Regions from separate parts of the Polaromonas sp. P4_F9 genome, predicted to be linked through region 3. Evidence: predicted binding sites of a transcription regulator. Region 3 holds the regulator's gene; each other region holds the start of a gene.

Region 1 (5,667 bases), on a different contig from region 3:
GCGGTTCGGTAAAACAGTCGGGAAGCTGCGAGCCTTCAATGGTGCGGCGTGAGGTGCCCAGCGCGTCTTCGAGCGCTGCGTTGGCGAACACCACCACACCATTGGTACGCACCACGGCCACGAGCGTGGCCAGCAGATCAAACGATTGAAAGCGCGGGGACGCTGGGATGGGGAGTGAAATAGGGGATAAATGTGGCTTGTTCAAGCCGTCCATTTTGGCCCATAAGTGGCGGGTGAACGCTTAATTTGCGGCCGGGAGACGCGAAATCTCGCGCTTGATGCCGGCAATATCGCTCTGGTTGCGGGCGATGCTTTCCTTGAGTTCAGCCACGCGGTCCAGGTAGCGCTGGTAGTTGCGTCCTTCGATGCCCTGCTTTTCCGGCTCGCCGTTGTTGTACTCTTTTTGCTGCTCGGCCAATCGGGCCTCAGCCTTTTTCAGCTCGGACTCCAGAATGGCGCGCGAGTCACTGTCGCGCGCACGCTGCTCCGGGCTGCCATCGGTTCGCGGACCGCCTGAAGTTGCCGCCGCAGCGACGCGCACAGGCGCCCTGGGCACCGGGTTGCCCTGCACCACGGTGACATTGCCCCCCGACAGCAGCTTGCAATTCCGGTTCTGGGCATCCTTGGTGTTGTTGATGTACTCGGGCACGCCACCATTGGCGGCAACACAACGGTAAACCTGCTGGGCCCATGCGGTACTTCCCGCACCGGCCAGCAGCATGGACAAGAGGGACAGCGATAAAGTGGTTTTCATTCGGAACTCCAGATGCCCGCGGAGGCAAAGGACGGTCTATCAGTATGCTGCAAAGCGGTAAAAACACAAAGTCAGCGCCCCCATTACCCACCAGCCATAAAAAAAGACGGCATTTGCCGTCCTTTTTTGGCCACAAACCGTAAGCAACAGTAAGTGGCCGGGAGCCTGCAGCCCTGATTGCAGGGAGTTGATTACAGGGAGTAATACATCTCGAACTCGATGGGGTGCGTGGCCATGCGCAGACGCGTCACTTCACCCATCTTCAACTCAATGTAGGCGTCCAGCATGCTGTCGGTGAACACGCCGCCTTTGGTCAGGAAGCCGCGATCCGCGTTGAGGCAGTCCAGCGCCTGGTCCAGGCTGTGGCAGACGGTTGGCACTTTTGCATCTTCCTCGGGCGGCAGATGGTAGAGGTCCTTGGTAGCGGCTTCGCCCGGATGGATCTTGTTCTCGACGCCGTCGAGGCCGGCCATCATCAGTGCGGAGAAGCAAAGGTAAGGGTTGGCCAGCGGATCGGGAAAGCGCGCTTCAATGCGACGGCCCTTGGGGTTCGCCACATACGGAATGCGGATCGAAGCCGAGCGGTTTTTGGCCGAATAGGCCAGCTTGACCGGTGCTTCGTAGCCGGGAACCAGGCGCTTGTAGCTGTTGGTGCCGGGGTTGGTGATCGCATTCAGGGCACGGGCGTGCTTGATGATGCCGCCGATGTAGTACAGGGCGAAATCGGACAGGCCCGCATAGCCGTCGCCGGCAAACAGGTTTTTGCCGTCTTTCCAGATGGACTGGTGAACGTGCATGCCGGAGCCGTTGTCGCCCACGATGGGCTTGGGCATGAAGGTCGCGGTTTTGCCGTAGGCATTGGCCACGTTCTGCACCACGTATTTCAGAATCTGGGTCCAGTCGGCGCGCTGCACCAGCGTGCTGAAACGGGTGCCGATCTCGTTCTGGCCGGCGCCAGCCACTTCGTGGTGGAACACTTCGACCGGAATGCCCAGCGATTCGAGGATCAGGGACATCTCGGCGCGCATGTCCTGCGTGCTGTCGACCGGTGGCACGGGAAAGTAGCCGCCCTTGACGGTGGGACGGTGGCCACGGTTGCCGCCTTCGAGCTTGGCGCCAGAGTTCCAGGGGGCTTCGTACTCTTCGATTTTGAAGAAGGTACCCGACATGTCGGTGTTCCAGCGCACGTCGTCAAAGATGAAGAACTCTGGCTCGGGTCCGAAGTAGGCCGTGTCGCCCAGGCCGGAAGCCTTGAGGTAGGCTTCGGCGCGCTTGGCGATGGAGCGCGGGTCGCGGTCATACGACTTGCCGTCGCTGGGCTCCAGCACGTCGCAGCTCATGAACAGCGTCGTTTCTTCGAAGAACGGGTCAATGTTCGCGGTGTTGGGATCAGGCATCAACTGCATGTCGGAGGCTTCAATGCCCTTCCAGCCGGCAATCGATGAACCGTCAAACGCGTGGCCCGAGGTGAACTTGTCTTCGTCAAAGTGGGAGACAGGCACCGTCACGTGCTGCTCTTTGCCCCGAGTGTCGGTAAAACGGAAGTCAACAAACTTGACTTCGTTTTCCTTGACCATTTTCATGACGTCTGCGACGGTCTTTGCCATCAAAATCTCCTGTTGCTTGGATGGTTGTTAAAAAATTGTCTTCGGATGGTGAATGCACTTTTTGTGCCACAGCGGATGGCTGATCGGTTTTCGCCAAACCCCTGATTGTGCCGTTATCTGGCGCGGATTCTGTCGTTGCGAAGTCAGAATCTCAAAAAGAGGCATGCCGCCTCCGCACCAAGATGGTTCATCACATCAGCGCACTATATCGGTGCAAACCCTCAACGCACCAACTCAGGGCCTAATTTGACCTGGAATTTCTGCAAGCCCGCCAGCAAGGCGGGATAAGCCAGGCTCACCGCCTGCGGCGCGCCCTTGACGCCCAGTTCGATGTGGCGGCCGTAATCGGGGTGATCCACGCTGGGCAGGCTGAACACTTTCACCCCCACGTGCGCTGCCTCAATAGCGAGCATCAGGGGGGTCAGCGTGGCTTCCATGGAACCAAACACAATCACCGACTTTTCGATGTAGGCGGATTTCTGATGCAGATGGGGATAGCGCTGATCGAGCACCCACTCCATCATGGGCCAGGCCATGACCGGGAAGCCCGGAACAAAGTGCACCGCGCCCTCACCGGCCTGGCAGCTAAAACCGGGGATCTTGTTGTAGGGATTGGGAATGATCTGGGCGCCCACCGGGAACACGCCCATATTCAGGCGGTGGATGTTGTCCTCACGGTCGGGCTCATAGGGCAGCCCCTGCTCTTTCGCCACGTCCTGCATACGCTCCATGATCAGTCTTTTGGCTTCGGGGTGGAGGGCCAGTTCCACACCCAGGGCCTTGGCCGCACATTGCCGGGTGTGGTCGTCCGGTGTGGCACCGATGCCGCCGCAGGAAAACACCACATCGCCAGACGTACGCGCCGCCGCAAAGGCGCGCGCCAGGGTGGCGGTGATGCGGACCGGGTCGTCGCCCACGTAGTCGGCGTAGCCAAGTTGCATGCCGCGGGCACCCAGCAGCTCGATGGTTTTGGGCAGGTGCTTGTCGGCGCGCTTGCCCGAGAGAATTTCATCGCCAACGATGACGAGTCCAAAATTTGTAGTCATACAGGGCAGTCGTGAGGTTGCGGCAGGACAGCCATCAAGGCCGGACAGGGGGATTGCCGCCCAGCGAGCCGAAGCTGGGCGCCGGCCCCTCGGAAGCAGTCGGCGCCAATTCGTTCGCGATAGATTTAATAGCCTCCTGCGCAAGCGGATCGGGTGCCAGCGCGTTGTTTTTCTTGCGCAGTTGCTCCAGGGCGGCGAGCGTGTAGTGGGCAAACCAAAGCGACGAAAAAGCAAAAACCAGGGTGTATAGCCAGATGGCCACCGGCACGAGGATAGGCGCCATCGCCACGAACATGGCGCCCGAGGCCCAGATCAGGCTGGGCGCGGCACCGAGGTAGCCGCTGAGCACGCCGATGCCCAGCAGTACGGCACGGTTTTCCCGGAAAATCTGGCGCCGCTCCTCACTGCTCGCGTGGTCCACCAGCGCGTCATACGACATGACGCGGTAGGTGAGCCAGCCCCAGATCAGCGGCGGCAGGATCAGGATCAGCGGGGGAATCAGCCACAAGGGAATCGACAATACCAGTGCAATCACAGCGAGCAGGGTGGAGCCCAGCGACCAGAACAGGCTGGCCAGCAGGGAGCCGCCCCGCTTGCGCTCCAGTTGCGGAAACCGTCGTTCGGCCACCAGGGCCACCATGGCGGGCGTCATGAACATCGCCACAAACAGCAGCGAGGCAATCACAATGACGGGAATGGCCAGGAACAGCAGCAGTACCGGCGCCAGCACCACACGAAGGTCGCTCAGCCCCAGCCCTTCCAGCCAGCGGACCATCATGTCCACCAGCTCATAGCTTTCAAGGTTGCTGCGCACCGCGGCCAGCGCACCTTCCCAGAAAAAGTAGCCCAGGCCGAGTGAGATGGCGGCCATGATCACCAGGGGAAGGACCGACAGGGCGATGACCCGGGGATGCAGGCAGTACATGGCGGCCCGCCAGAAGGAGTCTAAAAGCTTGCTCATGGAGCTAGGATAACGCCAATGCATGGCAGCCTTCTGGAAGGAATGTTCCGCCGGGCCACCCACTGCGAAACGGCCACCTCGTGGATCGGCGCATCACACGATGTGAAAAGCGCAGGGACATCTCATGCGCGGCCGGCCAGCCGCTTCAAGCCCATCCACTGCTGCGACCAGAAGCCGCGCCCATAGTCACGGTTATTTTCGACCTGGTCACGCACGCCCGTAGGGATCCTTGAAGCCCTCAGGCTGCGGCAATGAATTCGCCGGATATCAAGGCAACCGGCTGGCAATGCACCCTATGGTCGGCTCTCCGCACCTGGTTCCCGTCGTGTTCTTGTCCAGGCCGAAAAAACCATTGAAGCGATCACCGGTTTTCCGGTGCCCAGCAATGCCTCCCGATAAAGCCCAGGGGGCACTGCCTGTAAAGCCAGCGCCCTGCCCATGGCCATGGGATCACTGCGGGTCATTGCGTTCTTTTGGCGGAAGGCCTGACCGCAAAACCAATAGCGCAAAATAGTGCAATAGCGGAGATCAGTCCCTGCTACGCCCGCAGACCGACCAGAGCCGACCAGAGGAGGCCCAGACGTTCCAGATGGTCTGGCACGTTATCGAGCGTCCGGCTAACATACACAATGAAACGAATGAAACGGCATTTAATGGCTGCCACACAACAAATGTGTGTGGCACAAGCCCTAAAAGTGCGCAGGAACGCCGTTGCCTGGTAGTCAATCTTAGCCACACCCGCAGGCTTGGGCTACCCCAAAGAGACACCTTTGGCAAGGTTAGCGGCCGGCTATTTTGCTAGATGTGACGGGAAGTACTCGTTTTTCGTTACCTAAATCACGAAATTCACAGAATCGGACAACTTTAGTAACATTTTTAAAATTGTGTGATTATTTTCCTACCCAATTACTCCTGTTGAGCGTAACTTGTAAGCATTGGTGACAAACCGGGAGCCGTAAATGACAAAAAATCCAGAACTACTGATGGCGGGGCTGCCCTTGATGGGCGTGCTCACCCTTTGGTACTGGCTGCGATTGCGCTGGATTGCGAAGGAAAAACGTCGCATCCCCAGGCATTGGCCCTTGCATGCGCGGCCGTTGGTGAACAGCGAGGAATTGCAACTCTGGCGCTGGCTGGCCGAGACTTTTGATGACCATCACATCATGATCAAGGTGCCGGTCACCCGCTTCGTCCGGCCTAACGCCAGTGAAAATGGGCTGTACTGGTACAGCCTGCTCAAAAACACCAGCTGTACATTTTCCGTGTGTTCCCTGGATGGCCAGATTGTTGGGTGTGTCG
Region 2 (5,667 bases), on a different contig from region 3:
GTCGCTGGCATCCGTCAGCGTGGCTGCCGCGCCGCTGTGGTGCGCCGCCTTCGGCGTACTGGGGGGCGTTTTGCTGGCGCTGCGTCTGCCGTGGCACTGGCGCGTGCTGGGCATTCCCCTGATGCTGCCAGTCCTGTTATGGCAACCGGCGCGGGTTGCACCGGGACAGTTTGAATTGCTGGCGGCGGACATCGGACAGGGCAATGCGGTGCTGGTGCGCACGGCCACCCATTCCCTGCTGTATGACACCGGCCCGCGTTTTTCGCGTGAGAGCGATGCCGGGCACCGCGTGCTGGTTCCGCTGCTGCGGGCCCTCGGCGAGCGGCTGGACATGCTGATGCTCAGCCACCGCGACATCGACCACATTGGCGGTGCACCGGCCGTGCTGGCCATGCAGCCGCAGGCGAACCTGCTCAGCTCCATTGAAGACAGCCATGAGTTGCAGGCGCTGCGCAAATCGGCCCGCTGTACGGCGGGCCAGCGCTGGGTCTGGGACGCGGTGACTTTCGAGGTGCTGCACCCGGTGGCCGCCGACTACGAGGCGGCAAACAAATCCAATGCCATGAGCTGCGTGTTGCGCGTGTCCAATGGCGCTCAGACCGCCTTGCTGGCGGGCGATATCGAGTCCGCCCAGGAGTTCAGGCTGGCCGGCAGCGCCAGCCCGGCCAGCCTGAAGGCCGACTTTTTGCTGGTACCGCACCATGGCAGCAAGACATCGTCGAGCGCCCCCTTCCTCGACGCTGTCCAGCCCCGGCTGGCGGTGGCGCAGGCGGGTTACCGCAACCGCTTTGGCCATCCGGTGGAGTCGGTGGTGGCGCGCTACAGCGAGCGCGGCATCAGGCTGCTCAGGTCGCCGCAGTGTGGCGCCGCCACCTGGCAGAGCGTGAAACCGGCGGACATCGTGTGCCAGCGGCAACAAGGCCGGCACTACTGGCATCATGTGCCTGAGTCATAAAGAAAAAGAGGAAGGAAAAAAAGGAGGAGAAAAGGAGAAAAAAAGGCGAAAAGAGAAGAGGACAAAATAGAAAAAGAAAAGTGCGATACGGCACCCGATTCACCAATCTGGCGCATAACTTGCTAAGCTAGTCATCACTACGCCATGCGCAAACCTTGCTGGAGACCAAGCCAATGAGCCGACCCATGTTTGACGAGATGAATGCAACGGAGTCCAGCGTCCGTGACCATTACCAAGGCTACCAGCGTTGGCTGGCCAAACAGCCCGCCGAAGTGATGGAGGCGCGCCGCGCCGAAGCCGAGATGATTTTTCGCCGCGTCGGCATCACCTTTGCCGTGTATGGCGCCAAGGACGAGGACGGCGCGGGTACCGAGCGGCTGATTCCGTTTGACCTGATTCCCCGGATCATTCCGGCCCATGAATGGGCCAGCATGGAAAAGGGGCTGGTGCAGCGTGTCACGGCGCTGAACCGCTTCATCCATGACGTCTACCACGGCCAGGAGATCATCAAGGCCGGCGTGATTCCGTCCGAGCAGATCTTCCAGAATGCCCAGTTTCGCCCCGAGATGATGGGCGTCGACGTGCCCGGCAACATTTACTCTCACATCAGCGGCATCGACATCGTGCGCGCGCCCAATGCGCAGGGCGAGGGCGAATATTACGTGCTCGAGGACAACCTGCGGGTCCCCAGCGGCGTGAGCTACATGCTGGAAGACCGCAAGATGATGATGCGGCTGTTCCCCGAACTCTTCAGCGAGAACCGCGTGGCCCCGGTGGCCCACTACCCCGACCTGTTGCTGGAGACACTCCGGGCGATGGCTCCGCCCGCCACGGCCGAGCCGACGGTCGTGGTGCTCACGCCCGGCATGTACAACTCGGCCTATTTTGAACACGCCTTCCTGGCGCAGCAAATGGGCGTGGAACTGGTCGAAGGCCAGGACCTGTTTGTCAGGGACAACTTTGTCTACATGCGCACCACGCGCGGACCCCGGCGGGTGGACGTGATCTACCGCCGTGTCGATGACGATTTTCTGGACCCGCTGGCTTTCCGTCCCGACTCCACGCTGGGCTGCGCGGGGCTGCTCAATGTCTACCGCAGCGGCAATGTGTCGCTGTGCAACGCCATCGGCACCGGTGTGGCAGACGACAAGTCGATCTATCCGTACGTGCCGAAAATGATCGAGTTCTACCTGGGCGAAAAACCCATCCTCAAGAACGTGCCGACTTACATGTGCCGCAATGCCGAAGACCTGCAGTACACCCTGGCCAACCTCAAGGACCTGGTCGTCAAGGAAGTTCATGGCGCGGGGGGCTACGGCATGCTGGTGGGGCCGGCCGCCACCCAGGCCGAAATCGAGGACTTCCGCCAGGCGCTGCTGGCCAATCCCGCGGGCTATATTGCCCAGCCCACGCTGAGCCTGTCGACCTGCCCCACTTATGTCGAAAGCGGCGTGGCGCCGCGACACATTGACCTGCGGCCCTTTGTGCTGAGCGGCAAGGACGTGCAGATGGTGCCGGGCGGCCTCACCCGCGTGGCGCTGAAGGATGGCTCGCTGGTGGTGAACTCCTCACAGGGGGGCGGCACCAAGGACACCTGGATTCTGGAAGGAAGTTCGGCGGCGCCCATGCAATGGCAGTCACAGTCGCAGTCACCGATTGGAGGGAACTGATCATGCTATCGAGAACTGCAGATCACCTTTTCTGGATGTCGCGCTACACCGAGCGCGCTGAGAACACCGCGCGCATGCTCGACGTGAACTACCAGACCTCGCTGTTGCCCCAGTCCGCGGCCGTGGCGCAAGGCGGCTGGCAGAGCCTGCTGAGCATCAGCGAGCTCAAACCGGCCTATGCCGCCAGGTACGGCGACAGCATCAATCCGCGTGAAGTGATGGACTTCATGGTGCGTGACGAGAAAAACTCGTCAAGCATCATCTCGTGCCTGAAAAACGCCCGCGAAAATGCCCGCGCCGTGCGGGGCACGCTGACCACCGAGGTGTGGGAGACGCAAAACCAGACTTACCTGGAAATCATCCGCATGCTGCGCAACAGCGATTTTGAGCGTGACCCCGGCCAGTTTTTTGAATGGGTCAAATTCCGTTCGCACCTCTCGCGCGGTGTGACCGCGGGCACCATGCTGCAGGACGAGGCGTTTCATTTTTTGCGCCTGGGGACGTTTCTGGAACGAGCCGACAACACGGCCCGGCTGGTGGATGTGAAGTTCCATGCCGTGGAAAATGATTTTCTCGGCGCAACCGGCGAGAAAGACCAAGAGTACGATTTTTACCACTGGAGCGCGATTTTGCGCAGCGTGTCCGGCTTTGAGGTGTACCGCAAGGTGTACCGTGACGTCATCAAGCCCGAGCGCGTGGCCGAGCTGCTGATCCTGCGGGCCGACATGCCGCGCTCCCTGCTGGCCTGCCTGAACGAGCTCATGAGCAATCTCGCCATGGTGACCAGCGATGCGTCCAGCGAAACGCAGCGCCGCGCCGGCAAACTGCGGGCCGATTTGCAGTACGCCCGCATTGACGAAATCCTCGCGACCGGCTTGCATGCTTTCCTAACCCAGTTCCTGGACCGGGTCAACGAAATCGGCGCGCACATCAGCCGCGAATTCCTCGTTCCGGCGACCAATTGAAACAGCATGAGGTTACGGGGGCCGCAGCGCCGGGCCGCTCCAAGCAAGGCCAGCCCCCGAGGGGCTGGAGCCTGCGGCTCCAAACCTGCTTGAGCAGGTTTGGACAGGCGACAGAGGCGCAGCGTCTCGCAAGCCGCGGCCTGCAAGGCCTCGAGAGTTACGCGAAGCGAGCGAACGTGGGGGRGATGGCCGCAGCGCCGGGCCGCCCCAAGCAAGGCCAGCCCCCGAGGGGGGCAGAGAGTTACGCGAAGCGAACGAACGTGGGGGCTCTTATTCCATGAAGCTGCACGTGAGGCATACGACCGACTACCGCTATACAGAGCCCCTGCGCTACGCGTTGCAGACGCTTTGGCTGACCCCGCAGTCCGGCCCGGCGCAAACAGTGTATTTCTGGAGCCTGGGTGCGCCCGAAAAACTTTTTTCCCAGCTCGACGCCTTTGGCAATCCCATCCATTCCTACACGTTCGTCGGCCAGGAGTCTGACAACGTACGCTGGAGCCTGGTCAATGCGGCTGGGGACGTTGAAACCCTGGGAGTGGCCGAGTTCACCGATGCCGCGAGCCTGCCGCATCCGGACTTTTTTTTGCGGGCCACGCATCTGGCCCAGCCGGATCCGGTGCTGGCTGAGTTCGGTCGCCGTTTTGTCACGCCTTCCGCCACCCGCGGCAAGGCCGAGTTGGGCATGCTGTTGGCCTTGAGCCAGGGTGTTGCTGAGGCGGTAAGTTATCAAAAAAATAGCACCAGCGTGACGACCACGGCACTGGAAGCGTTCAGGGCCGGTGCGGGCGTGTGCCAGGACCAGGCGCACGTGATGGTGGCGATCTGCCGCAGCCTGGGCATTCCTGCGCGTTATGTGAGCGGTTATTTCTACGCCGCCAACGAGCCTGACCTGGCCAGCCATGCCTGGGTGGATGTGTGCCTGGACGTTGCCAGCCGGCGCTGGGTCAGCATCGATGTAACCCACAGCTGTCTGATTGACGAGCGTCATGTTCGGCTGGCCATGGGAACCGACTACAACGCGTGCCCGCCGGCCAAGGGTGTGCGGCAGGGCGGTGGCAAGGAAACCATGACGGTGGACATCACGATTCAGCCCGTTTGAAGGGCGCTGCGCTGGCCCGTCGCCAGCAGGGCGCAGAACAGCGCAGGGGGCATGGGGGTCCTCAATGCTTGAGCGCCTCCATCGACACATGGAGCGTGATTTCGTCCCTGATCAGCGGCACGAACCGGCCCAGATTGAACTCACTGCGTTTGACTTTGCCGGTAGCGTTGAGCCCGCAGGCTGGTTTGCGCAACATCGGGTGCATCATGCATTTGAAGTGCGTGACCGTCAGGGTCACGGGCCGGGTGATGCCCTTGACCGTCAGATTGCCTTCGACGGCGGTGACGTCATCGAGCTTGCCGAAGCTCAGACGGCTCGACTTGAAGGTGATGACGGGAAACCGCTCGGCATCAAAGAACATGTCGCTGCGCAGGACCTGGTCGAACAGTAGCGAGCCGGTGCTGATCGACTGGACGTCGATGCTCACCTCCACGCTGCCCACTTGGTTGTCAAGATCCAGGGTGATGGTCGCGTCGACCTTGTCGAAACGGTCGCGCTGCGTGCTGTAGCCCAGGTGGTTGAACTCGAACCAGGCGAAGGTGTGGTCCGGGTCGCGCTCATACACATCGACGACGGCGAACGCCGAAGCCAGGAACAGACTGCCCAGCAGCGCTACAACAAGTTTTTTCATTTTTTTCATGAGTAACTCCTGACGGTGGGCCGCTACGGTTCAAGGACCAGGTGAAACTGCACCGTCACCTCGTTGGCCACCACGCGAACATCGCCCCAGGTGCCTCCGCCGATGCCGAAATCCAGGCGTTTCATCACAAAAGAGCCTTCCATGACGGCTTGCTTGCCGCGGGTCTTGAGCTCCGCGTTGACCAGCACGGGCTGGCTGGTGCCCTTGATGCTGAGGACCCCGCTGACCTGGAACCGGCCAGCGCCCTGCGACTGGATCTGGCGCATCTCGAAGCGCGCCTCGGGATGGCGGCTGGCATCGAACCACTGCGCGCCCACCACCTCTTCATTGACCTCCCG
Region 3 (5,667 bases):
AGCCGCTGACGCCATGGCCCTGCTGGCGCCGCTGGTCGCGTCCCTGCACGCCGGTGATGCCGGCCACGCCGGCCACGTCAATGCGCTCGCCATAGGGGGGGTTCACCAGCATCACGCCGGACGGCGCGGGCGGCATGCGCTGCAGCGCATCACCGCCGCGCAGCTGCACGGCGTTGGCCACGCCCGCGCGCTCGGCATTGCGCTCGGCAAAATCCACCATGCGGAACGACACATCGCTGCCAAACACCGGTGCCGTCGGCTCCGTGATGGCGGCCTCGGCCTGGTCGAGCAGCCCCTCCCACACATGGGCCTGGAAGGGCAAATACTTCTGAAAGGCAAAGCGGCGGTTGATGCCGGGCGCGATATTGCAGGCAATCTGCGCCGCCTCAATCACGATGGTGCCGGAGCCGCAGCACGGGTCGTACAGTGGCACACCCTCTTTGCACTGCTGGTCCCAGCCGCTGGCGGCAATCATGGCGGCGGCCAGTGTTTCCTTCAGGGGAGCGTCTCCCTTGTCTTCGCGCCAGCCGCGCTTGAAGAGCGGCTCGCCCGAGGTGTCGATGTAGATGGTCGCCGTGTCGGTCGTCAGGTGCACATACACGCGCACGTCGGGCCAGCGCGTGTCCACATCGGGGCGCACCTCGTACTTGGCACGGAAGCGGTCGGCAATGGCGTCCTTGACCTTGAGCGCTGCAAAGTTCAGGCTGGTCAGCGGGCTGTGCTGCGCGGTGATCTCGACCTTGAAGGTCTGCTTGGGCGTGAACCAGATCTCCCATGCGACGCTGGCTGCCGCGTTGTAGAGGTCCTGCTCGCTGCGGTACTGGTTGTGCTGCAGCTCGATCAGCACACGCTGGGCCAGGCGGCTGTGCAGGTTGAGCTGCAGGGCATCGCGCCAGGAGCCCTGCAACTGCACACCGGCGCGCCAGGCCTTGCCCTCGATGCCGGTGATGCGTTTGACCTCGCTGGCCAGCAAGGCCTCGACGCCGGCGGCGCAGGGTAAAAAGAGTTGAAGTTGGTTCATAAGTAGGGCCTCAAGGGGCTCTTTCAAAGCGATTTGCGCAGGTTGGCAGGCGCGATGCGCAAAGCCTCGCGGTACTTGGCCACGGTGCGGCGCGCGCATTCAATGCCCTGCTCCTTGAGCATTTCGGAAATCTGGTTGTCGCTGAGCGGCTTTTTCAGGCTCTCGGACGAGACAAACTGCTTGATGAGGGCGCGCACCGCCGTGCTGGAGGCGTTGCCGCCGGTCTCGGTGCCCAGCGCGGAGCCGAAAAAGTACTTGAGCTCGAAGGTGCCGAACGGCGTGCTCATGTACTTGGCCGTGGTGACGCGCGAGATGGTGGACTCGTGCAGGCCCAGTTCGTCGGCAATTTCGCGCAGCACCAGCGGACGCATGGCCAGCTCGCCGTGTGTGAAGAAATTCTTTTGTCGCTCCACAATCGCACTGCTCACGCGCAGGATGGTGTCAAAGCGCTGCTGGATGTTCTTGATGAACCAGCGTGCCTCCTGCAAGCGCTGCTGCAGGGCCTGCCCATTCTGGCCCTTGTGCTGCTTCAGCGCATTGGCATAGATGTCGTGCACGCGCAGGCGGGGCATGACCTCGCTGTTGAGGGAGACCTTGAAGCCGCGGCCCGACTTGACGACGATCACGTCGGGCACGATGAGGTTGCGCTCGACGTTGACAAACCGCCGCCCGGGCTTGGGGTCCAGCCGGCCGATCACGGCGATGGCGCCCCGGATCACGCTCTCCGGAAATCCGCACAGGTAGGACAGGCGCTTCATATCCCGCTTGGCCAGCAGCTCCATGGGCTGCTTGCACATGGCGATCGCTGCGCGGGTCTCGTCGCAGTCCTTGCAGTCGAGCAGTTGCAGGCCGAGACACTCGGCCAGGTTGCGGGCACCGACGCCGGCGGGCTCCATGTGCTGCAGCAGCTTCAGGGCCATGGCAAAGTGCTGCTCCAGCTCTTCCGCCTGCTCAAGGTCGTCGCCCGCCAGGCCGGCGGCCAGTGACGCGAGACTGTCTTCGAGGTAGCCGTCGTCATTGAGCGACTCGATCAGGAAATGCAGCGCCGCCTGGTCTTCCTCCGACAGGCGCAGGCCGAGCGACTGACGGTGCAAATGGTCCTGCAGCGACTCATGGCTGCGGGCCAGGTCGGAAGCCTCGGCCTCGCTGTCATCCACATTGTTCTTGCGGGCAGGCGCGTCGCCGCCCCATTCGCTGTCGTCCGGCGCCGACTCCACCGTGCCGTCGCCCTCCCAGCTTTCTTCCAGCTTGGCCTCGGAGCTGATCTCGGGCCCTGTATCTACATCGTTTTGGCTTGCAACCCTTGGTTCATCAGGGCTTCCTGCTACTGAATCACCAGCAAACTCAAACTCCCGGCTGTCCTGGCTGACCGGCGTATCGGCATTCTCCAGGCCAAACTCCTCGCGCGGCGCGGCTTCTTCCGACACTTCCAGGAACGGATTTTCATCGAGCATCTGCTCGACTTCCTGGCTCAGCTCAAGGGTGGACAGCTGCAACAGGCGGATCGACTGCTGCAGTTGCGGCGTGAGCGCCAGATGCTGCGAGACCCTGAGGGAAAGGCCTTGTTTCATGGCATCCCTAAGCGCACGACAAAACGAATTGGGATGTATTAACCAAGCGGGGGCCGTGCAACCGGCTTTGCCGGGGCGCAGGCGCCGCCCCCTGCAGGGGGGAGGGAGCTACACGCAGTGAGCGACAACGGGGGGGAGCCATCACATTCTGAAGTGTTCACCGAGGTAAACGCGGCGTACATCGGCATTGTTCACAATCTCGGAAGGGGTGCCGGTCGCCAGCACATGGCCGTCACTGATGATGTAGGCATGGTCGCAAATGCCCAGCGTTTCGCGGACATTGTGGTCGGTGATCAGCACGCCAATGCCGCGCGACTTCAGGAAACCGATGATGCGCTGGATTTCGATCACGGCGATCGGATCAATACCGGCAAAAGGCTCGTCGAGCAGGATGAACCGCGGCTGCGTCGCCAGGGCGCGCGCAATCTCGACGCGGCGGCGCTCACCGCCCGACAGCGCCGGCGCCGGCGAGTCGCGCAAATGATCGACCCGCAAATCCTGCAGCAGCGCTTCGAGCCGCTTTTCAAGGTCTGCGCGGCCCAGCGGCTTGCCGCTGGCGTCCAGCTGCAACTCCAGCACGGCGCGCACATTCTCTTCCACGGTGAGCTTGCGAAAAATCGACGCTTCCTGCGGCAGGTAGCTCAGCCCGAGGCGCGCGCGCAGGTGAATCGGCATGTGCTCGACCGACTGGCCGTCGATGGAGATCTCGCCCGCATCGGCACGCACCAACCCCACGATCATGTAAAACGACGTGGTTTTTCCCGCGCCATTGGGGCCCAGCAGGCCCACCACCTCGCCTTTTTGCACGGACAGCGAGACATCCTGCACCACCTTGCGGCTGCCATAGGATTTCTGCAGCCCCTGGGCCACCAGACGGCTCGGCGGTGCGGTGCTGGCCGCCGGAGTATTGGCTGCCGGGGTATTGACCGACGATGTGTCAGTCACCGCATCCGCGGGTTGATTGTCCGTTCTGTCCATTTTTCGGCTTTCCGTCATGGCCCCAGCGTGGTGCCGGGACGCAAACGGAGCGCGGGTCCGGCCGGCGGCTGCGGTGCCGATGCGGCGCCGCGCGGCGACAGCATGGCGCGAATCCGCCCCGTGGGATTGGTGGCCGTGCGGTTTTGCGCGCCCCCATCCACAGTGAACACATCGGTGTTGTTGTCATAAACAATCAGGGAGCCGGTCGTTTCATCGACCAGGGTCGCGCCGTTGTAGCGCCGCACCACGGCCTGCTTGATGAATTTGACGGTGTCGGCACGGCTGTCGTATTCGATCCGCTCGCCTTCCCCTTCGATGTACTCGTCCACGCCATCGCGCTTTTTCCGGTAAAAGGCCAGCTTGCCCGGCGCCGCCACGGCCAGGGCCTGCTGGTAGCCCTGGGGATCCTGGCTGACATCCACCCGTTCGCCCCGGACAATGGTGGTGCCCTTGGTGATCACCACATTGCCGGTGAACACGCTGGTTTGTTTCAGGTCGTCGTAACGCAGGGCATCGGCCTCCGCATTCATCGGCTTGTCGCGGTCAGCCCGCTCGGCCGCGGCGGGAAACACGGCCCCGGCCGCCAGTGCGGCCAGCACGATCAAGGGAAAAATGGGGTGTTTCATAAAGGCACGAATCTTGCTGCTTGTTTTGAGTGATTGTAGCCATGCCAGCTCCGGGAATGGCGGCCAGGGCCAAATTGGGCCCATAAAAAAACCCGCCACGGGTGGGCGGGTTTTCGGGCCAACGCCGGGCGCCGGCGTGTGACTTGCCGACTTGCCGCGCGCTTATTTGGCCTTGCGCGATTGCGCGATCAGGTAATCGGTGACCTGCAGGGCCCTGTCCATGTTCTGGGCCAGCTGGCCAGACGTGTAGTAACGCCCGCCGACGCCCAGGGCCGGCACGCCGTCGACCGCGTAGGTGTCCTGCAACTGGGTGGCCTTGCGCGCCTTGGTGCTGACGGAAAACGAGTTGTACAGCTCGACAAACTTGGCCTTGTTCAGGCCCTGCTTCTCCGCCCAGGCCGCCACCTGATCCGCCGTGTTCAGCGCCTGACGCTCGATATGGATCGCATTGAACACCTTTTTGTGCAGCTCATTGAGCTTGTCCATGGCTTCCAGCACATAAAAAAGACGCTGCTGCGGCTCAAAATCGGGACGAAAGGCTACCGGCACGCGCCTGACGGTCACGTCTTTGGGCGCTTTCTGGATCCAGGCCTCGAGTTGCGGCTCAAAGGCGTTGCAATGCGGGCAGCTGTACCAGAAGAATTCCACCACTTCGACCTGGCCGGCAGGCACGTCGGTGGGAGCGGGTTTGCCCAGCGTCAAATAATCCGTTCCCTCCTTGAAGGCGCGGGCCTGAGCCTGCGCGGCTGTGGGCAGCGCAACGCCTCCCCAAGTGGCGGCGGCTGCCACGGTAGCGGCTGAAAGCGAAAACTCACGTCGTTGCATCAATTTTTCTCCTGGTTTCCTGGTCTGTGGGTCTGTGTGGGGGTATTTTGCAAAGCGGCCACTTACTTATTCAGTGAAAAAAACAAGCCGGCCGGCCGTTTCGTACAGGGGTTGGTACGCCCCCGCCCATAAAAGTTCACCCCGGTTAGCGCTGCACCCTGACGAGGGCTGTTTCTATCGAGTTGCCGTCCAGCCGCTCCTTGACCTTGTCGGCGTCTTCTTTTTTATCAAAGGGGCCAACGCGCACGCGGTACACCGTTCGGCCCGACTGCTCGCGCTCACTCACCTTGGCCTGCACGCCCAGCAGCATGAGCTTGGCGCGCTGCTGCTCCGCGTCTTCTGGCGTACGGAATGCACCGGCCTGGACAAAATAACTGAACGGGTCAACGCCCGAGACGGCGGGCGCGGCGTCCGCCTTGGCCTTGGCGAGATCGCCCAGCGGATCCGCGGAGGGGGCGGGCTTCGCCGGGGGCGCGGGAGCCGCCTTGGGCGCGGTCGCCGTGGCGGGGGCCGGCACAGTGCCGGGTTCGCCGGAAGCGCTGGAAGCAGAAGGGAGCGGCTTCACAGGCGTTTTTCCCGCCAGCGGGGCATTCGGGTTCCAGTCCCGGTTCTTTTTGGCTTCCGCTGCGTCGCTGTCGGGATTGCG
Region 4 (5,667 bases), on a different contig from region 3:
CTTTCGATCTGAAACTCGACATCCTGGGTGGAAAACCTGTACCCGCTGGCGTGGCTGCCGATGGCATCGCGAAGCTTGCGGCCAAACTTCTCGTTCATCACATCGTCGCTCAGGTAGGTGATGTGGCCAATCATGCGGGCAATGCGCAGGCCGCGCTGGGGCAGCACGCCATGGCGGTAAAAATGGCCGCCGTGAAAGTCCGGGTCGGTGACGATGGCGCGTCGCGCCACCTCGTTGAAGGCGATGTTCTCGGCCGTCAGGTTGGGCGCGCTGGCCACCACCACCGCATGGCGCACGCGCTCGGGGTATTGCAGCGTCCAGCTCAGGGCCTGCATGCCACCCAGGCTGCCCCCCATGACGGCCGCCAGCGTCTGGATGCCCAGCGCATCGAGCAGCCTGGCCTGCGCGTGGACCCAGTCCTCCACCGTGACCACCGGGAAGTCGGCGCCGTAGATTTCATTCGTGTCCGGATTGACCTGCATGGGGCCGGTGGAGCCAAAACAGGAACCCAGGTTGTTGACGCCGATGACAAAAAACTGATTGGTGTCCACCGGCTTGCCCGGGCCGATCATGGTGTCCCACCAGCCTTCGGACTTGCCTTTGATGCGCCCGGTCTCGTCGAGGTAGACGCCGGCCACATGGTGGGAGGCATTCAGCGCGTGGCAGATCAGCACCGCATTGGATTTGTCGGCATTGAGCTCGCCATAGGTTTCATAGCTCAGGTCATAGGCGCGGATCGACGCGCCGCTTTGCAGCGGCAGGGCGTCCGCAAAGTGCATGGACTTTGGCGTGGCAACAAGGACTGAAGCAGAAGACACAGAAGACACGATAAAAAGGCCCGTGATCGAAACAAGACTGGATTTACTGGACTGGACTGGACTGGAAAGTGAAACGGCAAAAAGAAAACCCGGCATCGCTAAGGGCGAGTCCGGGTTCATGGATGTTCGTCTTTAGCGGTACTTTTTAAGCGCCCGCAAGCTGAGCAAATCGGCGCTACGGCAAGTATAGCAAGGCTGAAGCGGCGCCCTGACCGGTGTGCCTGTCGGGCACCGGCGGTCAGGCGGGTATCAGCAGCGCGATAACACCCAGTACCGCAAAAATCACCGCGGACACGAGGTGGACCACGCGCAGCGGCACCAGGCGGGTGACACGCTCGCCCAGCCACACCACGGGAGCGTTGGCCAGCATCATGCCCAGCGTGGTGCCGGCCACCACGCCCAGGTACATGTCGTAGCGGGCGGCCAGCATGACCGTGGCGATCTGGGTTTTGTCGCCCATCTCCGCCAGGAAAAACACGAGTACGGTGGTGCCGAACACGCCAAGGCTCGGCGACTGGCCGCCGGCGTCATCCTCGAGCCTGTCCGGGATCAGCATCCAGGCCGCCATGGCCAGGAAAGATGCCCCCAGAATCCAGCGCAAGGCCTGGGGGCTGATCATCGTGGTGACCCAGGCGCCCAGCGCGCCTGCAATGGCGTGGTTGGCGATGGTGGCGACCAGAATGCCCAGGACGATGGGCCAGGGTTTGCTGAACCGGGCGGCCAGCAGCAGGGCGAGCAGCTGGGTTTTGTCGCCCATTTCGGCGAGGGCGACGATGCCGGTGGAGATGAGGAAGGCTTCCATGAATGACTCCGGCCGGTACAAAACCCATGACTGCACGACGACCCCGGCCTATAACTTTTTCAAGCTATGGAGGCTGTGCAGTCAAAGGTCTCGCCAAGTCCGGAAAACCGTTTGCGCCATGCCTGCCCTGTTGCAAGGCCAGACAAGTCTGTTGACGCAAACCCCTCTCACTCAAGGAAGGAGGCTACTCCCCAATGACAGCCTGCATTCTACCAAACCCTTCGCGGCCGGGCAGCGAGGGCGTATGAACCCATACGGCGGCGCTTCGATGCCGCTCCGCACATTTATGGCGCATTTCTTGCTTGTATTTGGTGCGGTTTCGGGATTTTCCCAAGATACGCACCAAAACAGAACTAAAACACCCCATTTCACCCAAGAGGAATTTATGGAAGCACTAAAACAGGGCTCGGATGCCCTGTTCATTCTGCTCGGCGGCATCATGGTGCTCGCCATGCACGCCGGTTTTGCCTTTCTGGAGCTGGGCACCGTCCGCAAAAAGAACCAGGTCAATGCACTGGTCAAGATTCTGGTCGACTTCTCGGTGTCGACCGTGGTCTATTTCGTGGTGGGCTACGGCGTGGCGTATGGCACGCATTTTTTCGTCGGCGCGGAACAACTTGCCGCTAAAAACGGCTATGAGCTGGTCAAGTTCTTCTTTCTGCTGACATTTGCGGCCGCCATCCCGGCGATTATTTCGGGCGGCATCGCCGAACGCGCACGCTTTTACCCACAACTGATTGCAACGGCCGTCATCGTGGGCTTGGTCTATCCATTCTTCGAAGGCATCGCCTGGAACCAGCATTTTGGCGTGCAGGCCTGGATCAAGTCGCTCACCGGCGCGGAGTTTCACGATTTCGCCGGTTCCATCGTGGTCCATGCGGTGGGCGGCTGGCTGGCACTGCCGGCCGTGATTCTGCTCGGCGCACGCAGCAACCGCTACCGCAAGGACGGCGCGGTCTCGGCTCACCCGCCTTCCAATATTCCGTTTCTGGCGCTGGGCGCCTGGATCCTGACGGTCGGCTGGTTCGGTTTCAACGTGATGAGCGCGCAGACCATTGACAAGATTTCCGGGCTGGTGGCGGTGAACTCGCTGATGGCCATGGTGGGCGGTACCCTGGCCGCGCTGGTGTTCGGCAAGAACGACCCTGGTTTTGTGCACAACGGGCCACTGGCCGGGCTGGTGGCGGTGTGCGCCGGCTCCGACCTGATGCATCCGCTGGGCGCGCTGGTGGTGGGCGGTGTGGCTGGCGCTGTGTTTGTGGTGATGTTCACGCTGACGCAAAACAAATGGAAAATTGACGACGTGCTCGGCGTCTGGCCGCTGCATGGCCTGTGTGGCGCGTGGGGCGGAATCGCAGCCGGCATTTTTGGCAGCCAGGCACTGGGTGGCTTGGGCGGGGTGAGCTTGGGCGCGCAATTAATCGGCAGCGCCATGGGCGTGGCGTGGGCGCTGCTGGCGGGCTTTATCGTGTATGGCGCGCTCAAGGCTTCGTTCGGGCTGCGGCTGAGCCAGGAAGAGGAGTTTGAAGGCGCCGACCTGTCGGTTCACCGCATCGGCGCTACGCCTGACCGGGAAGTCAACTGGTAATTGTGGTAATTGCCAACCTGGCGGGCATGAGGGCAGCGGCCGGCATCCCGCACATGCGCGGGCGGGGGCGCTCGCCGCCAATTGCAGCGTGGCGCACACAAACAGCCCCGCTGCCGCTAGACTGCCCCCATGCCGACTTTTGAAGAACAGCTGGTTGAACACCGCGTCTACCTGCTCCGCTTTGCGCGCCTTCAGCTGCGCAATGACGACTGGGCGGAAGATGCGGTATCGGAAACATTGCTGGCCGCACTGTCCAGGCCGCAGAGTTTCGGCAATCGCTCGCAGCTCAAGACCTGGCTGGTCGGCATCCTCAAGCACAAGGTCATCGACCTGATTCGCAGCAACGCACGGCTGGTGGCCCTGCCGGATGCGCAGGTTGACGAGGAGGGCGACGAGCTTGATCGTCTGGCATTCAAGGCCGACGGCCACTTTGCCGAGATGCCCAATGATTGGGGAGACCCCCATCAAACCTTGCAGCAAGTGCAATTCTTCGAAGTTCTGGATGCCTGCATGGAGCGCTTGCCGCCGGCGCTGGGCCGGCTGTTCCTGATGCGTGAATGGCTGCAGCTTTCTTCACAGGAAGTCTGTAAGGAGCTGTCTCTCACGCCGACCAACCTGTATGTCCAGTTGCACCGGGCCCGGCTGCGCCTGCAGGAATGCCTGAATATCCACTGGTTTGGCAAGCACAGCGCCTGAACATTTAAGCATTTAACCTAACCCTAACGGCTTTTTGGCGTGAAACCGAATATCACTTTGCTAAGACGCACCTGCCGGCAGGCTGCTGCGCTGCTGATTGCGCGGGAAGACCATGTCCTCAGCATGCCCGACCACGTCGCGCTGAAATTGCATCTGCTGGCCTGCAAAGCCTGTCCCAAATTCGAGAACCAGATCCTGACCACGCGCGCCGCCATGCGCCGCTGGCGCAACTACACCAGCGATGCGGAACGGGCGGCCGACAAGACTTCAGCCGACCCGTCACCCGACTAAAACCGTGATGGTCGTCGCAGCGGGGCTGGGCACGGCATGGAACTGCCCCGTCCAGATCCGGCGCCAGCCTGGCTCACTGGCCACTGGCCACTGGCCACTGGCCACTGACCCTGCAAATTTATGTAACTATTTACCTGTCTGGTGCAGGGTTTGTTTTTCCTGCACCCGTGCCGGCAATGGCGTTTGCGGCGCTTCAGCAGCCAGTTGCCCTCCTGCATGTCCACGGTCTGGCGAGCCCGCGGCGGGATATTCTGGGGCAGGGGTCGCACCGAAGGCTTTGTGGTGTGTAGGCGCTAACTCTTCTGAAACATTAGCTTCAGCCTTGATTTAATTCCTGCATCAGCAACCGCTTCAGCTTGTCCGTCCAGCGTTTTCCCCGCGTTTTCAACCCGCCACATTGACCCCCGGCTGGCCAGGTGGCGACCATCAGGCGCTGCAGATACGCCGTGCTGCGCTCCCGTGAGGCCCGCGAAATCGTCAAAGCCAGTGTTCATGCGGGCTTTCACTACCCCGGGTAATCACGATAGCTGGTTGTGTTTTGAATAAGTGAAGCATAATATGCGGGTGTAAATGCCAGCAATGCCGGTATTACACACGTTAGGTGATCGGTCAGTTTCGCGCGCTACAGCGGTACGTATCAAGATTTGTTGTGCTTTCGGGACCCCATCGCTTTTGTTTTTGTGTTTTAGAGGAGTCCCTTCATGGGCAACAAACTATACGTCGGCAACCTGCCTTACTCGGTGCGTGACGAAGACCTGCAACAATCTTTTGGCCAGTTCGGCTCTGTTACCAGCGCTAAAGTCATGATGGAACGCGACACGGGTCGCTCCAAGGGCTTTGGCTTTGTCGAAATGGGCAGCGATGCAGAAGCCCAGGCAGCTATCAACGGCATGAACGGTCAGCCTCTGGGTGGCCGCAGCGTCGTTGTGAACGAAGCACGTCCAATGGAAGCACGTCCTCCACGTAGCGGCGGCTTCGGCGGCGGCTCTGGTGGTGGCGGCTACGGCGGTGGTGGTGGTGGCGGCGGCTACGGTGGTGGTGGCGGCGGCGGCCGTTCCGGTGGCGGCGGTAGCGACGGCGGTTTCCGCAGTCCTTACGGCGGCGGCGGTAGCGGCGGTGGCCGTTCCGGCGGCGGCGGACGCGGCGGCTACTAAGCCCTGTACCCCATAGCTGGCTAATGCACCAGCGCATCCCCGGTCATCATCGGGGATGACCCTGAAAAGGCTTCAAGACTTCGGTTTTGTAGCCTTTTTGCTTTGTAGCCTGCTTAAATAATACACAAGCTGCTACTCTTTTTATAGCTGCCGCGCAGCAAAAAGGGCAGTGTGCCGCACCAGCCGCACCAGCCGCAGGCCGGCAGCGTCGTCCAGCAAGCTGAATCAGCCCAGGCTCTGCCGGTGCTTGCGCGGCCGCCCGGCCAGGGCCTTGTCAAATACCGCATTGGGCAGCACACGCAGCAACTTGGCCACCAC

What was found. The regulator sigma-54, encoded in region 3, starts transcription at its own class of promoters, with help from an activator protein. The targets are predictions, from matches to a motif close to TGGCANGNAANCTGCTTT.
Region 1: a site for sigma-54 is predicted at 2,413-2,430, ahead of glnA (type I glutamate--ammonia ligase). Genes of this name have one in related genera too.
Region 2: a site for sigma-54 is predicted at 3,665-3,682, ahead of AC1DUB_RS16545 (transglutaminase family protein). Genes of this name have one in related genera too.
Region 4: a site for sigma-54 is predicted at 1,908-1,925, ahead of AC1DUB_RS14325 (ammonium transporter). Genes of this name have one in related genera too.

What each region holds. Positions count from the first base shown of each region.
Region 1 is NZ_JBFUJT010000021.1:87,358-93,024, forward strand. It holds gene glnL (nitrogen regulation protein NR(II)) at 1-214, opposite strand, end outside; gene AC1DUB_RS18515 (hypothetical protein) at 242-754, opposite strand; gene glnA (type I glutamate--ammonia ligase) at 946-2,361, opposite strand; gene AC1DUB_RS18525 (competence/damage-inducible protein A) at 2,583-3,407, opposite strand; gene AC1DUB_RS18530 (EI24 domain-containing protein) at 3,442-4,368, opposite strand; partial or broken gene AC1DUB_RS18535 (sterol desaturase family protein) at 4,491-4,592, opposite strand; gene AC1DUB_RS18540 (DUF2726 domain-containing protein) at 5,328-5,667, shown strand, end outside.
Region 2 is NZ_JBFUJT010000017.1:173,819-179,485, forward strand. It holds gene AC1DUB_RS16530 (DNA internalization-related competence protein ComEC/Rec2) at 1-955, shown strand, start outside; gene AC1DUB_RS16535 (circularly permuted type 2 ATP-grasp protein) at 1,129-2,625, shown strand; gene AC1DUB_RS16540 (alpha-E domain-containing protein) at 2,628-3,590, shown strand; gene AC1DUB_RS16545 (transglutaminase family protein) at 3,868-4,689, shown strand; gene AC1DUB_RS16550 (YceI family protein) at 4,751-5,329, opposite strand; gene AC1DUB_RS16555 (YceI family protein) at 5,353-5,667, opposite strand, start outside.
Region 3 is NZ_JBFUJT010000016.1:34,796-40,462, forward strand. It holds gene AC1DUB_RS15315 (THUMP domain-containing class I SAM-dependent RNA methyltransferase) at 1-1,021, opposite strand, end outside; gene AC1DUB_RS15320 (RNA polymerase factor sigma-54) at 1,045-2,592, opposite strand; gene lptB (LPS export ABC transporter ATP-binding protein) at 2,734-3,570, opposite strand; gene lptA (lipopolysaccharide transport periplasmic protein LptA) at 3,585-4,196, opposite strand; gene AC1DUB_RS15335 (thiol:disulfide interchange protein DsbA/DsbL) at 4,359-5,021, opposite strand; gene AC1DUB_RS15340 (SPOR domain-containing protein) at 5,167-5,667, opposite strand, start outside.
Region 4 is NZ_JBFUJT010000014.1:138,944-144,610, forward strand. It holds gene metX (homoserine O-succinyltransferase MetX) at 1-818, opposite strand, end outside; gene AC1DUB_RS14320 (TMEM165/GDT1 family protein) at 1,057-1,620, opposite strand; yybP-ykoY riboswitch at 1,622-1,825, opposite strand; gene AC1DUB_RS14325 (ammonium transporter) at 2,006-3,208, shown strand; gene AC1DUB_RS14330 (sigma-70 family RNA polymerase sigma factor) at 3,338-3,904, shown strand; gene AC1DUB_RS14335 (zf-HC2 domain-containing protein) at 3,962-4,195, shown strand; gene AC1DUB_RS14340 (hypothetical protein) at 4,489-4,689, opposite strand; gene AC1DUB_RS14345 (RNA recognition motif domain-containing protein) at 4,897-5,349, shown strand; gene AC1DUB_RS14350 (SDR family oxidoreductase) at 5,575-5,667, opposite strand, start outside.